2 regions of the Ilyobacter polytropus DSM 2926 genome follow, and region 2 is predicted to be linked to the other one. Evidence: riboswitches for the same ligand, from Rfam matches in the RefSeq annotation. Region 2 holds a riboswitch; the other holds the start of a gene.
What was found. Region 2 has a riboswitch for cyclic di-GMP ahead of ILYOP_RS15400 (GGDEF domain-containing protein). Riboswitches for the same ligand answer to the same signal wherever they lie in the genome.
Positions count from the first base shown of each region.

Region 1: another riboswitch for cyclic di-GMP. It lies ahead of ILYOP_RS11850 (ABC transporter substrate-binding protein); the one in region 2 lies ahead of ILYOP_RS15400 (GGDEF domain-containing protein).

Region 1 is NC_014633.1:415,254-422,965, forward strand. Features, by position in the region: gene ILYOP_RS15310 (HD domain-containing phosphohydrolase) at 1-1,354, shown strand, start outside; gene ILYOP_RS16205 (HD domain-containing phosphohydrolase) at 1,395-2,885, opposite strand; gene ILYOP_RS11850 (ABC transporter substrate-binding protein) at 2,929-3,876, opposite strand; cyclic di-GMP riboswitch class I at 3,952-4,027, opposite strand; gene rfbA (glucose-1-phosphate thymidylyltransferase RfbA) at 4,468-5,370, shown strand; gene rfbC (dTDP-4-dehydrorhamnose 3,5-epimerase) at 5,357-5,929, shown strand; gene rfbD (dTDP-4-dehydrorhamnose reductase) at 5,926-6,777, shown strand; gene ILYOP_RS11870 (dTDP-glucose 4,6-dehydratase) at 6,774-7,712, shown strand, end outside.
Region 2 is NC_014634.1:44,430-52,141, forward strand. Features, by position in the region: gene ILYOP_RS14635 (putative bifunctional diguanylate cyclase/phosphodiesterase) at 1-897, opposite strand, end outside; gene ILYOP_RS14640 (PAS domain-containing protein) at 876-1,532, opposite strand; gene ILYOP_RS15400 (GGDEF domain-containing protein) at 1,609-2,175, opposite strand; cyclic di-GMP riboswitch class I at 2,576-2,651, opposite strand; gene ILYOP_RS14650 (type I restriction endonuclease subunit R) at 4,030-6,834, shown strand; gene ILYOP_RS14655 (hypothetical protein) at 6,881-7,153, shown strand; gene ILYOP_RS14660 (HepT-like ribonuclease domain-containing protein) at 7,346-7,699, shown strand.

The sequences.
Region 1 (7,712 bases), on a different replicon from region 2:
GCAGGCAAATGACGGGATAGCCATTATAAAAGATGGGGTATTTGAGTATGTAAGTCCTCCCTTGGGAAAGATATTGAATTACACTGTTTCTGAGCTAGAAGGAAACTCTGTTATGAATAATATATCTTCAGATAGTGATTATGAGTTTAGGAATTACATGGACAGCGGCTTTACAGGGAAGTCGGAAATAGTATTCTTGAATAGAGATAAGGAAAAAATATATATAGAATTGAGCTCAGGGACTATCGAGTATAGGGGTAAAGAGGCTTATTTAGTAATTTTTAGAGATATAACAGAGCGAAAACTCTCAGAAGAAAAAATAAGATATTTAAGCTTTCATGATAGTCTGACAGGATTATATAACAGGGGTTATTTTGAAGAGGAGATGAAAAGACTCGACACAAAGAGACAGCTTCCAATAAGTATTATTGTCGGTGATGTAAATGGACTAAAACTCTCTAATGACGCTTTTGGTCACTATATCGGAGATGAACTGCTAAAGGCAGCAGCAGAGTGTATAAAAAAATCATGTCGCAAAGAAGATATCATCTCTAGATGGGGTGGAGATGAGTTTGTAATTTTACTTCCCACAGTTACAGAAACTAATGTCCAAAAAGTATGTGACAGAATAATGAATGAGTGTGAAAAATATGATGAGCTGCCTTTTAAGATAAGTATCTCACTTGGTGAAGCTACAAAGAATGATGAATCTCAGGATCTCAGGGAGATTTTAAAAACTGCAGAAGACAAAATGTATAAAAATAAATTGATGTCAGGTAAAAGCATGAGGAACTCTATAATAACTTCTCTAAAGACTACTTTATATGAAAATAGTTTTGAAACAGATGAGCACAGTGGAAGAATGATTAAACTGTGTAAAAAATTTGGAAAAGTTTTGGAATTGTCAAATTCTAAGATTGAAGAGCTGGTTGCCATCGCAACATTACATGATATAGGAAAGGTTGCCATACCTAAAGAGATACTTTCAAAACCTGGCAAGTTAACTTTAGAAGAGATGGAACAAGTAAAAAAACATTCTGAAATAGGATACAGAATAGCAAAATCATGCCCAGAAATATCCCATCTGGCAGAAGGAATATTAGGACACCATGAGAGATGGGATGGAGAAGGATATCCCAATAAACTTAAGGGTGAAAAAATTCCATATGAATCTAGAATAATTTCTATATTAGATTCATATGACGTAATGATCAGTGACCGCCCCTATAAAAGAAAAATGAATCAAAAAGAGGCGGAAAAAGAATTGAAACGTTGTGCAGGTACACAATTTGATCCTTGCCTAGTTGAAAAATTTTTAGAGCTATTAGAAGAGCAATCTCTGCTTGTAAGTTAAAAGAGGGTTCCATGTGGAACCCTTTTTTAACTTAATATAGTTATTCACCATCAGGATGATTATTATAGATTTCGTTGAATTTATGGTGTATTTTAGAAAAAGCGGAGAGTATATCAGGGTCAAAATGTTCAGGAGAAGTTCTTCCATCTCCTTCTAAAATTATTCTGACAGCTTCTTCGTGGGTAAATGCTTTTTTATATGGTCTTTTACTGACAAGGGCATCATAGACATCTGAGATGGCCATTATTCTGGCTGATAAAGGGATATCTTCTCCAGAAAGTCCTTCTGGATATCCTGATCCGTCCCATTTTTCGTGGTGAGAATAAGCAATCTCCTTGGCAAAAGACAGAAATGATTTATTCCCAATGAATTTTTCAGATTTTTCGATGGTCTCTCTGCCATAAATTGTATGTTTTTTCATTATTTCGAATTCCTCTTTTGTGAGGCCGCTAGGTTTTAAAAGAATGCTGTCTGATATACCTACTTTTCCAATATCATGTAAAGGAGCTGATTTAAACATCAACTCAATATTCTTTTGGGTGAGCACCTTAGAAAATTTTGGATTGTCTTTAAGATATTCAGCCAGTGTTTCAACGTAGTGCTGGGTCCTGAAAATATGACTTCCTGTTTCATTATCCCTGGTTTCGGCCAGGTAAGCCAGACTTCTAATTGTGATATCCTGGGTAAGTTTTAACTCCATATCTCGCTTATTTACTTTAATTTCAAGATTTTCATTATGACCTTTTAATTTATCATGAAGTAATTTTAACTCTTCATCTCTTGTTTTTATTTTTTTGGTCATGTTATTGAATTCCTTGATTAAAGGGTAAAATTCCCTTCCTTTAGATTCATCTACGTGATAGGAATAGTCTCCTTCTGAAACTGCCTGAGCCGCCTTATAGAGTTTTGAGGCGGGAATGAAAAGGCTAAAGGTCACTATCCCAATAATACAAAGCAAAAGCAGTATTACTATTATAAATTCTGTTTTAAGAAAAGAATTATTTAAATTCATTAAAAGTCCTTTTATAGAACCAATATCGGATTTTATATAAATAACTCCTGTGATATCGTTATTATTTATTATGCTATACCTACTTCCATTAACTGGAATGGCCATGACCAAAGTGTCGCTAGAAAAATCAGATTTTATATATTTAAGCTTTCTGCCACTGAAAAGATTATCTAAATTTTCAGTATGCAAACCGTCAGATTCATTAAAAATTATGTTTGAAGCGATAATATTTTTATTCTTATCATAGATTGTAATTTCCTTAATAAAACCACTAGCCCCTATACTTTCCGTCATACGCTGAAGATCATAGAAGTCATTGTTTTGCATCAAAATTGAACTTGATAAATTTACACTGTCCAGTATAGCAGAGATTTCTTTCTCTGTATTCGTTTGAATATAATCATAGAATAAATTTTGGTACAGAAAAGATGCTAAGATAGATACAGCAGTCATTGTGATAGCTATCCCTAAGATGATTTTTAGACAAAACTTTATAAAATTTTTCCTTATTATATTCATTTTATTCACCTGTTATTATTTTTTTGAAAATCTAAAGTTGAATTCAATCTGTAATATTATTGATTATTTCTTCAGAATAAATATCTATGGCATTTACTGGATCTTGCAAGAGGTTGTTTTTAAGTAAAAATTCATTTAGTTCATTTATATGGGTTTTTAATACTCCAGCAGAAAACATTGTTTTATTTTCATTAGGAGTAAAAAAATAAAAGCTATTATAAAAAGCCTGAAACTCTTTTACAGACATATTTTCTTTAGAGGCCATTAATTTATAGGCTTCATCTGGATTATTTATGACATATTCCTGTGCCTTATACCATGCATTTATGAGGACTTTATAATCTTCAGGTCTTTTTTCTAAAGTCTTAGTTTTAGCTATAATAGCATCGTTGTATCCATCGATATCTTCTGTAGTTATTGCCACCCTTCCATTTCCATTTTTAGCAGCCTGATTCATAAAGGGGTCATAGGTGAAGCATGCATCCACCTCGCCAGCTACAAAGAGCTTCATCGCTTTTTCAGATGTGGTGGAGATAATCTTTACATCTTTATCCGAAATCCCTATTTTTTCCAAGGCTTTGTACAACAAAAAATGTTCATCGGTAGCTACCTCTACAGCTATTTCTTTACCCTTTAGTTCTTTTAAATCGTTAATATAATTTTTTACTACGAGGCCGTCTGCTCCGTCTATACGGCTGGTAGTGAGTATTATTTTTCCATTCTCGCCTTTATTATGATTTCGCATTGTGTTCAAATAAGTAGAATGTGTCAAGTCTGTTTTTCCAGCATAAAGAGAAGCTATGGAGTCTGACCAGGTTGAAAATCTTATAATCTCAACAGGGATGTCTTCAAAGTATCCTTGTTCTTGTGCTATATACCATAGTTCACAGGGGGGCCAGCCATTAATGGAAATCCTTATGGGTTCTTTGTAAGCTTTACATCCGGTAAATAGAACTATTAAAAAGCAAAATAATAAGACAGTTTTCTTCATAGCTAAAAATCTCCTCAAAAATAAAATAAGTATGGAAAGAAATCCATACTTTAAAAAAGGGACAAAGAATTTTTCCTCGGGAACTGGCTGCCATTTTAAAGGCCCTATAGTTTTGCGTCCCATTGTTTCCAATGGTTTGCCGATATTTTTTTTAATATATTTCAAATAATTATAGCATATAATGATGAAAAAAACCATGTTAGACACAGTATTTTTGCTATCATTTTGGTTTTTTTTATCAAATTTTGTCTAACGTAAAACAAAGCCCATATCGGGTCTCTGTGCCGTAGAAAAGAATTGGTTTTACATCATTCCTGGCATTCCCATTTGTGGCATAGCTGGGTTATGGTTTCAGCAACAATTACTTTTGTGGTTAATATAAAACCGAAATAGAATCGGCATTCTGAATAGCTAATCTAATAAATGTTGCTGCGCTGAACTATGGCTTCAGAAAGGATTTTTATTTTTATACTAGCCGACTATTAGAATTAATTGGACAGATAATTTCAGTTAATGTACAATTATTCATATAGAGTGACACTTAATAATTTAATGCCAGATTTGAAATAAGTCAGATTTTCGGAGGGAATTATGAAAGGAATTATACTTGCTGGTGGGACAGGAACAAGATTGTATCCAGTAACTAAATCCATATCAAAACAGATAATACCTGTTTATGATAAGCCTATGATATATTATCCAGTATCGGTACTTATGCTAGCTGGCATAAGGGAGATACTTGTCATCTCAACGATGAGAGACATTTCTGTATTTAAAGAGTTGTTAGGTGATGGTTCTAACTACGGCCTTAAAATATCCTACGCTGTTCAGCAAGAACCCAATGGCCTGGCAGAAGCCTTTATAATAGGAGAAGAGTTTATAGGAAATAAACCTTGTGCCCTTGTTCTAGGAGACAATATATTTTATGGGCATGGTCTCACAGGTATGTTGAAAGAGGCTGCATCTATAAAAAATGGAGCCACTATTTTTGGTTATTATGTAAATAATCCTGAATCTTTCGGCGTTGTAGAATTTGATCAAATGGGAAGGGCAGTTTCATTAGAAGAAAAACCTAAAAACCCCAAATCAAATTATGTAGTTCCAGGACTTTATTTTTACGACAATACAGTTGTGGAAAAAGCCAAAAGAATAAAACCCTCTAAAAGAAATGAGTTAGAAATAACAGAGTTAAACAAAATGTATCTCAAAGAAGGAAAGCTAAAAGTATCAAATCTAGGAAGAGGTATGGCCTGGCTTGATACAGGAACTCATGATGCCTTGCTAGATGCAGCTAACTTTGTAAAAACAATACAAGCCAGACAGGGAGTTATGATCGCCTGTCTAGAAGAGATTGCCTACAATAACGGCTGGATTACCAAAGAACAATTGGGAAATCAGATCAAGCCCCTTATGAAGTCCCATTACGGTGAGTATCTTCTAAAACTTATAAATAAGGATAGATTAGAAACGAGGATAAATAATGACAAAATTTAAAATAACAGAAACGAAAATAAAAGATTTGATAATTATAGACCCAGTTGTATTAAGTGACCAGAGAGGTTTTTTCATGGAGACATACAACAAGAGATATTTTGAAAAACTAGGTTTTAACTTAGAATTTGTTCAAGATAATCACTCAAAATCAAAAAAAGGAGTTTTGAGAGGACTTCATTTTCAGAAAGAGCATTCTCAGGGAAAGTTAATAAGGGTAACAAGAGGAAGCATATGGGATGTGGCAGTTGATTTGAGGAAAAAAAGTCCGACTTTTGGTGTATGGCATGGTTTAATTCTAAGCCAGGAAAACAAAAAGCTTTTTTATATACCAGAAGGCTTTGCCCATGGTTTTTTAACCTTGGATGATGATACAGAGATACAGTATAAATGCACTGATTTTTATTATCCTGAGTTTGATTCAGGTATAAACTGGGATGACCCTGATATCGGCATAAAATGGCCCTTTAAAGAATTTGGATTAGAGGAAGAAAATCTGATTTTGTCAGAAAGAGACATGGATCAGCCTAGTTTTAAGGAGTATTTAGGAGGAGCAAAATGATTCTTTTAACAGGAGGAAAAGGTCAACTGGGCAGTGAGTTCCAGAAACTCTTTAAAAAACTCGGCGTAGAGTATATTGCCCCGGGACACAGGGAAATGGATATTACAGATATAAATGCTGTGAAAAACTTTCTCGATGGGAAAAATATAGATTTTGTAATAAACTGTGCCGCCTATAATGATGTTGATAGGGCTGAAATGGAACCGGAAAATTGTTTCGCAGTAAACTGCCTGGCACCTGAAAACTTAGCCTTAGAATCTAAAAAAATAGGAGCTGTTTTTGTGACCTATTCAAGTGATTTTGTATTTGACGGAGAAAAAAAGAAACCGTATACAGAATCTGATATTGTTAACCCGATGAGTGTTTATTCCAAATCAAAGGCAGAAGGAGAAAAACGTGTTTTTACTGCCTGTGACAAGATCTTTGTCATAAGAACCTCTTGGGTATTTGGTACGGGAAACAATAATTTCGTCAAAAATGTAATAAACTGGTCACAACAAAGAGGAAAAATAGAGCTGGTAGAAGATCAGGTATCTTCACCGACCTATGCAAAAGATTTAGCAGAATACTCTTGGAAACTTATAAATTCAGATAAATATGGACTTTATCATTTGTCTAATACCGGTACAGCCAGTAAGTATGAAGAGGGGAAGTATATATTGGAAAAAATTGGATGGAAGGGTGAATTATTAAAAGTAAAGACTTCAAAATTCAATCTTCCTGCCAAAAGACCCAGGTATTCAAAGCTTTCTAACCAAAAAGCAGAAAAAATTACAGGAAAGAAAATGCCTCAATGGAAAAATTCCATAGATAGATTTTTTGAAGAGATAAAGGAAGGGGATCTGTGAAAACTTATTTAATTACAGGGGGAGCCGGATTTATAGGGGCTAACTTTTTAAAATATATGCTTAAAAAATATGAAAAAATAAATATAATAATCTTGGATAAGCTCACTTATGCAGGAAACCTTGAGAATATAAAAGATAATTTAGAAGATCCTAGGGTGAGCTTTATAAAAGGAGATATATGCGACAGTGATATGGTAGGAAAGATATTTCAACAGGAAAATATTGATTATGTAGTCAATTTTGCAGCAGAATCTCACGTGGATAAAAGCATAGAAAATCCAGGCATTTTTCTTAAGACCAATATAATGGGTACACAAGTTTTATTGGATGCTGCCAAGGAGCATTGGTCTTTTGGAACAGATGAAAAAGGCTATCCTCTATACACTGAAGGAAAAAAGTTCGTCCAGATTTCTACCGATGAGGTCTATGGGGATTTAAAAATTGATTATCCTGACGGGAAAAAATTAAAAGTCAGATGTGAAGAAATAGAAGAGTTATTGAAAATAAGACCTGTAATACCCAAGACATTTGGAAAGGATTTTTTTACTGAAAAAACTTCAATTAATCCCAGAAGCCCCTACTCTGCATCAAAGGCATCTGCGGATATGCTTGTTAGGGCTTATCATGAGACTTATCATATACCTGTCAATATAACAAGATGTTCAAATAATTATGGGCCTTATCAATTCCCAGAGAAACTTATACCGGTGATTATAAAAAATATAATAAAAGGGAAAAAAATTCCAATATATGGAAATGGCAGACAGGTGAGAGACTGGCTTTATGTGGAGGATCATTGCAGGGGAATAGATATGGTTATAAATAATGGGAGAGACGGAGAAGTCTATAATATAGGGGGATTCAATGAAGAGCAAAATATAGACATAGCCAGAATCATAATAGACAAACTTTACTGTGTAATAAAAGAAAATCCA
Region 2 (7,712 bases):
CTGCCCTTTTATCCCCGATTTTTCCCAGGTATCTATTTGCTTACACGCTGTCATCAGTACCCATTTATCCAATTCAAAAATAAGTCCAGACTCTTCTGCTATAGATATGAATTCATCTGGATAGAGATAACTCTCTCCACCACGAATCCAACGAGTAAGAGCTTCTGCTCCTACTATTTTATTTTTAGATACGTCGATTTTAGGCTGGTAATAAAGCTCTAATTCATTATTTTTAATGGCCTGTCTAAGCTCAGCTTTTATGCTCTCTTTTCTTTTTATAGATTGATTAAGCTCCTCTGAAAAAAAACAGTAGCTGTCTTTACCTATGTTTTTTGCCTGGAACATTGCAGCATCGGCATTGTTTAAAAGTTTTTTTACTGTTGATCCATCATCTGGAAACACTGAAATACCAATGCTTGCTGAAATAAAATTTTCTCTACCTTCAATTTTAAAGGGGTGTTTCAAGTTTGACAATATTTTATTGGATATATCTGATAGCTGTTTAACGTCTGAAACTCCTTCAAGGATAATTATAAACTCATCTCCGCCTAATCGTGAGAGGTTACAGTTCTTTCCAAGGAAATTTTTTAAACGCTTTACCACCCTTTTTAAAAAGAGATCCCCTACATAGTGACCATGATCATCATTTATGTTTTTAAAGTTATCAATGTCTATGTAGAGCAGAGAGAATTTTGAGTTATTTTCAGATGCATTTAAAATTGATTCAAAAAGACTATTTATAAACATTTTACGATTTGGTAAGTTTGTCAGAGTGTCATAGTAAGCTAGTCTTTCAATGGTTTTTTCAGCTTCTCTACGTTTTGTAATGTCATGTATGGATCCATGTACAATATTACTTTGTGGGTCGAACTCAGCTAAAGAGTGGATTGATACGATATTTCCATTTTTTTATTTTTTATTTTGAATTCCACATCATATTGGAATCCTTTTTCAATCATATCTCTGAAAGCTTCCCTTTTTCTTTCTCTATATTCTGGAAGTACCATGTTTTCAATTTCATTATACTGATAAGGCCCGTATTCCACTCCGTATATTTTTTCCGCACCCTCAGAACCATACATGATTTTTTTATTTAAATCTAATTCCCAGTGTCCAAATCCCGCTAGCAGCTCAGCCTTTTTGTATCTTTTTTCATTGTCCAGAATATTTTCTATTGTTTTAAATGCAATTAAGGCGTTCCGTATTGAAAAATCCATCACAGAAACGTTAGCATTTTTAGTGATACACCCGTAACAGAAATTGCTTTGAAGTCTTTCTATCTCATAAGATTTTATTTCAGAGGTTAGATATATAAAAGGAATATCTTTAAGAGATAAAATATTTTTAATAAAAACGGAAGCATTTTTTATAGAGTCGATGTCAATTAGGACGATTTTTATAGAGTTATTTTTTTCATAAAGTTCAATCGTTTCTCTGTAGGATTTGGCAGGAATAACTTTATAGTTTAAAGTTCTCAGTATTTTAATTTGTCTTGCTGTATTTTCTTTATCTTTAGATATTAATAGAATCATAGTTTTTATTAGGCCCTTTCGTATTATATACTCATAATGTATAATTTGCGTTATAACTTTGGCACAGCAACTAATTTTAAAGAGCTATACTTATTTTGTCTTTACCACTTTTTTTGGAATCGTACATAGCCTTGTCCGCTCTATTAATTAATTCTTTCCAATTTTCATTTTTCTGATAAGACACTATTCCTGAACTTATACTAATTTTATTTTCATAAAGGAAATCATTCTTTTTCATTTTGGTGTTAATTCTTTCAGTTATTTCGAGGGCTTTTTCTGTTGATGTATCTTGATATAATATTATGAATTCATCCCCGCCATATCGGATAGCGTTGTCCGTCTCTCTTATAGAGCTTTTAATAAGTTTGCCCATAAATTCTAGAACTTCATCTCCTCTTTTATGACCATATTTATCATTTATATTTTTAAAGTTATCAAGATCGATAAATGCTATAGATATTTCTTTGTCAAATGCCAATGATTTTTTTATTAAGGTATCCAGATTTAATTCTAAGTAATGTCTATTATATAATCCGGTCAAATGATCGTGCATACTTTTATCTGATATAGTAGAACGAATCTTTCTTTGATTCATAAAAGATAAAATTGTAACTGTTGATATGGTCATCAAACCTATAGGCATCAAAATTTTATCCAAATTGGAAATAAAACCTTCCATTTCATATATTTCATCCATCACATTTTGAAATGATCCTGCGTAAAATAGAATAAATCCGAATATGATGAATCTATTGAAGTAATTTTTTCCGAGGTCGAACCTCACAAAGTATATCCATATAATAGGTTGGATACATATCAAAAGCTCACTAACAATATCCCATGAGGTAAAACCCACTAACTTTGGAAATGACATATCTGTGTATGTTAAAATTATTGTTACGATTAAACAAATTAAATATGATACTTTTGTCCTCTTGTCCATGTTTTACCCCTTTTATTTTTTTCGTGGTTATTCAAAATATATTCCATAATTAAAAAATGCCTGACCTATTTGGCCACGCAAAAAATAGAAAAACCTTTTTTTTTGCAACTGGCTGCCATTTTAAAGGCCCTATAGTTTTGCGTCCTAACATTTCCATTAGTTTGCCGAATATTTTTTGATAGTACCACTTTTCGACCATATAGGTCAAGTTTTTAATATACTTAACAGAAAGGTTCTACGATAACTTCATAAAAGATGAGAATCAATATAAATTTTTATAAATAAAAAAAAGGAAACATTTAAAAGTAGACGTAGTTTTAAATCGGACAACATTTTTAACAACTGTATCATAATTGGCAATCACTTCTCCCCGGAGTGGTTGTCTCCCCATCCTAAAGCCTAAATGGTTAAGTCAACCAATTTGTAGCGGCCAAAAATAATATAAAAATTTAATTAGTTTTAAATCAGACACCAATCAAATTTATGATAGATTGACAATCACTTTTCCCGGTAGTGGTTGTCCTTTCCTCCTATTCATTCCTTTATACTTTCCTATAAATTCAGATAGAAAAAAACTTCTATTTTTGGAGATTTACCCTTGAAAATATGACAGCCTTATTTGGATTTTAAACCTCTTTAAAACCGTCAGTCTCATGTTTATAAGGGTTGAATGGTTATATATGCGACGAAAGACAATATAAAACAGGTGGAAAATTTTAGATCCGTGCAAAAAATAAAAAATACTCCTCCAGTACCTAAGATGGAAGAGTATCATCAATTTATTCTTCTTTTAAAACTTTGTAAGCAGGATTTCCCAATATTTCTCTGACCACTATGTTTTTAATTTTTTTATCTTTCACATAGAAGTTTTCAAAGGCTTCGTGTGGACAAGATCCAAACGCTATACCGAGAATTTTAGCCTCTTTTTTGATTTTACCTTCTCTATCGATTATCTCATCATTTGAGTAAACTAAAAATTTTCTATAATAACTCTCCTCTTCAATGAGGTAATCATAGCAATAATCGTCTTATAGACAGCTGGAACCAACTTTTCCTTTCTCTATTTCATCTGCTATTTTTCTCAATATATCTGGTACTTTTTTTAAGTCTTTTCCGTACAACTGTACTATCGTTTTCACGTGTGAATCCTCCTATATAAAAGGTATTAACCCAAAGAATCTTAATTTTATTTTCAAAGGTGACCTACGGCTATTTTTGAAGTGAAAGATCTTTATAAAGCCTATCTCTTTTATTAGGATAATATTTTTATCGAATAATTGCAAGGTTGAAAACCATACAATTTTAATTTTTTTTAATGATAAATTTTCAAAAGTATAAAATTTAAGGCAGGTAAAATAAATGTATTTTCCGTAGTTGAGATGCCCGAGGGCTCGAAATAGGTTTTGTTTCATTTTACCGGATTGTAAAACCAGGTATCTCCGTAGAAAAAATAAAAAAAGTGATTTTAGGTGCTTTTTGAGGCTGTCACGTAGACTATGAGGGTTTTGTGGTATATACTAGTGTTGAAAAGCATATGGGTTTCAAGGAGGGAATATGTGCATACAGAGTGAGGCAGCACTTGAAAATAAACTACTAGAGCAACTGAAAGCTCAGGGATATGAACAAATTCATATAAAAGACGAAGATGAACTCAAAAGCAACTTTAGGAAACAGCTAGAGAAGCATAATAAGATAGAGCTTTCAGACAGGGAGTTTTCCAAGGTACTGATACACCTAGACGGTGGAAGTGTCTTTGACAAAGCCAAAAAGCTACGAGATAAGTTTGAACTGAAGAGAGATAACGACGATATATTTTACATAGAGTTTTTTAACTGTAAAGATTGGTGCAGAAATATTTTTCAGATATCCAATCAGATCTCTATGACAGGGAAGTACAAGAATAGGTACGATGTGACCATCCTTATAAACGGACTGCCTTTGGTACAGATAGAGTTAAAGAGAAGCGGCATAGAGTTAAAAGAAGCTTTTAATCAGATAAACAGATACCATAAGCACTCTTATAGAGGGCTTTTTAACTACGTCCAGCTATTTGTAATAAGCAACGGTGTAAATACAAAGTATTATGCCAACAATAAGACTCAGTCTTTCAAGCAGACCTTCTTCTGGACCGACATAGAGAATAAAAGGTATAGCAGACTGAACGAGTTTGCAGAGACTTTCCTGGATAAGTGTCACTTAGCTAAGATGATATCCAAATATATAGTTCTTCATGAGTCTGATAAGATTCTTATGGCTCTGAGGCCCTATCAGTATTTTGCAGTTGAGAAGATTGTAAATAGGGTAGAAAACAGCCCTACAAAGAACGGATACATATGGCACACAACTGGATCAGGGAAGACCCTAACATCTTTTAAGGCCAGTCAGATTATCACCCAGAATAAGAATGTAGACAAGGTAATGTTTGTAGTGGATAGAAAGGATCTAGACTACCAGACCATAAAAGAGTTTGATGCATTTTCAAAGGGTTCTGTAAATGGCACAGATGACACAGGGCACCTTGTAAAACAGCTGACCGACGATAAGACTAAGCTTATTATTACAACTATTCAGAAGCTAAATAATGCCATAAGCAAAGGACATTTACAGAGGAAGATGGAGGTTGCTAAAGACAAGAGAATGGTATTTATCTTTGACGAGTGTCACCGTAGTCAGTTTGGAGGAACAGCAACAACTAAAGGAACTCACCAGAAGATAAAAGAGTTCTTTAGCAATAAGCAGTTCTTTGGATTTACAGGAACTCCTATCTTTGCTGAGAATTCAATAAAAAATAAAACTACTGTAGATCTCTTTGACGAGTGCCTGCATAAGTATGTAATAAAAGATGCCATCAACGATGACAACGTTTTAGGATTCTCGGTGGAGTATTATAATACTTTTAAGTCTCACCTCACTGATGAAGAGGGGAATGATTTACCTGTAGACGATATTAGGGTAGAGGGAATAGATACCAGAGAGGTATTCAGAGCTGAGGAAAGATTAGACGGGGTAGCAGAATTTATTATAAACAACCATGCTAGAAAGACTTACGGTAAGGAATTCACCTCAATATTCGCAGTGGACTCGGTGGAATCTCTTTTGAAGTATTACAACATATTTAAAAGCAAAGACCACAATCTAAAGATAGCAACGATATTTAGCTACCAGGCTAATGAAGAAGATCCAGACGCAAATGGCTACACAGAAGAAGAGGAAGAGAAAACAGGACTTCATACCAGGGATAAGCTGGATATGATTATAAAAGACTACAATGAAACTTTTGGTGACAACCACGACCTCAACAGAGAAAACGGATTTAACGCCTACTATGTGGATATCTCCAAGAAGGTAAAAGACAGAAAGATAGATCTCCTTCTTGTTGTGAACATGTTTCTAACAGGTTTTGACAGTAAGAGCTTAAATACCCTTTATGTGGACAAGAATCTTAAACACCACGGTTTAATACAGGCATTCTCAAGAACCAACAGAATTTTAAACGAGAAGAAGAAGCACGGGAATATAGTGTGTTTCAGAAATTTAAAAAAGAGGACAGACGAGGCAATTACCTTGTTCTCTAACAAGGATGCCATTGAAACTGTACTGATGAAGCCCTATGAGCACTATGTAGAGGATTTTAATAAGCATATCCTTGAACTTTATGATATAGCACCAACTGTAGATTCTGTAGACTATCTACAGAGTGAAGACGATAAGGCGAAATTTGTCCAGGCATACAGAAACCTTCTGAGGCTTATGACTAGACTGTTTTCATTTAATGAATTTTCCTTTGACTACCTGCATATGGGAAGACAAACTTTTGAAGACTATAAGAGCAAGTATCTGGACATCTACGAATATAGAAAAGGAGATAAGGAAAAAGTCTCTATATTGGATGAATTGGATTTTGAAGTGGAGCTAATAAGGCGTGATGATGTAAACGTGGCATATATTATGACTCTTCTAAAGGATTTAGATACAGGAAGTGCAAGCTTTGTGAAAGACAAGGAGTTTATCCTAAGAACTATGGAGGGCTCTGAGGATCTACGTAGCAAGAGGGAGCTAATAGAGAAGTTTATAGAGGAGAATCTTCCGCATATTGATGATGGCGGAGATGTGGAAAGTAAATTTGAAGAGTTCCTCGTTGCAGAAGAGGAACGAGAGGTAGATGCCTTTGTGGCACAGGAGAATCTCCATAGAAGTAAGGTAGAAGAAACCATGGAAGAATACAGGTATTCCAACAAGATGCAGCGTGACTTTATCAAGGCTGCCTTTATACGGAAGCCACCTTTGAAAGAAAGAAAGGTTAAAATTCCAATGATTGCAGATAAAATAAGGGAGATAATACACAAGTATACCTGGTGATAAGAAGTAATTCCTAATAATTCCAGGGCAGAAGGGAGAGTTCAGAGTGATCAGAGACTGGAAATACACAAAGAATTCAAATAAAAGAAGAAGACTCGAATTAAAAAATGAAGGTAACTGCTGGAAAATAGACCTTATAAAATACAATGACACAAGCAGAGAAACCTTCTCAGCAGAGGGATATGTTATTTTGGAATCTACTGGAGAAAAAACCTTGATTCTTCCTAAAATAGGAGATGGTAAAAAAGAATTTTCACTAAAGCAGGTAGTTCATAGATTAACGAAGATGATAAAAGTGGACAAGATAAAAATAAAGTGACATAGAAGCTTAGTTTAAGAAGATTTCTACAATTTATAGATAAAATAAGGAGTTATACGTTATAAATAACTTATTAAAACATAAAGGATATGCACAGATATTTTGTAGAAATTATGTAAGAAGCATGCTAAAAAGCGTTACGAATCCATTCTTTTAACTTGCTTCGAGATTAAATTTAGAAGGAGGTTATTTATGCAAGAAGACGTTAATAGTGATCTAGTCCCTATTATTGATATCGTAAAAAGTATAAGGAAACTCTCTCAGTTGGCTGAGGGCTACAACACCTCAACAGAATTTTATAATTCTATGGATAAATTAACTTTTCAAAATTCCATTGAACTACTTATAAATATAGGATCAGCTTCTAAAAATGTCAGCAATGAAGTAAAAGAAAAATGTCCTGAAGTTCCTTGGCATGTGATAAAAAACTTCATAGAAGTTAGAGAGGAGGATTGCACAATATTGAACAGAGCGGTTATTTTCGATTTAATTAAAGATAAGCTGCCATACATAGCTGGAGCTTTAGAGGATTTAACTAAAAACTAATGGAACTTTGTTT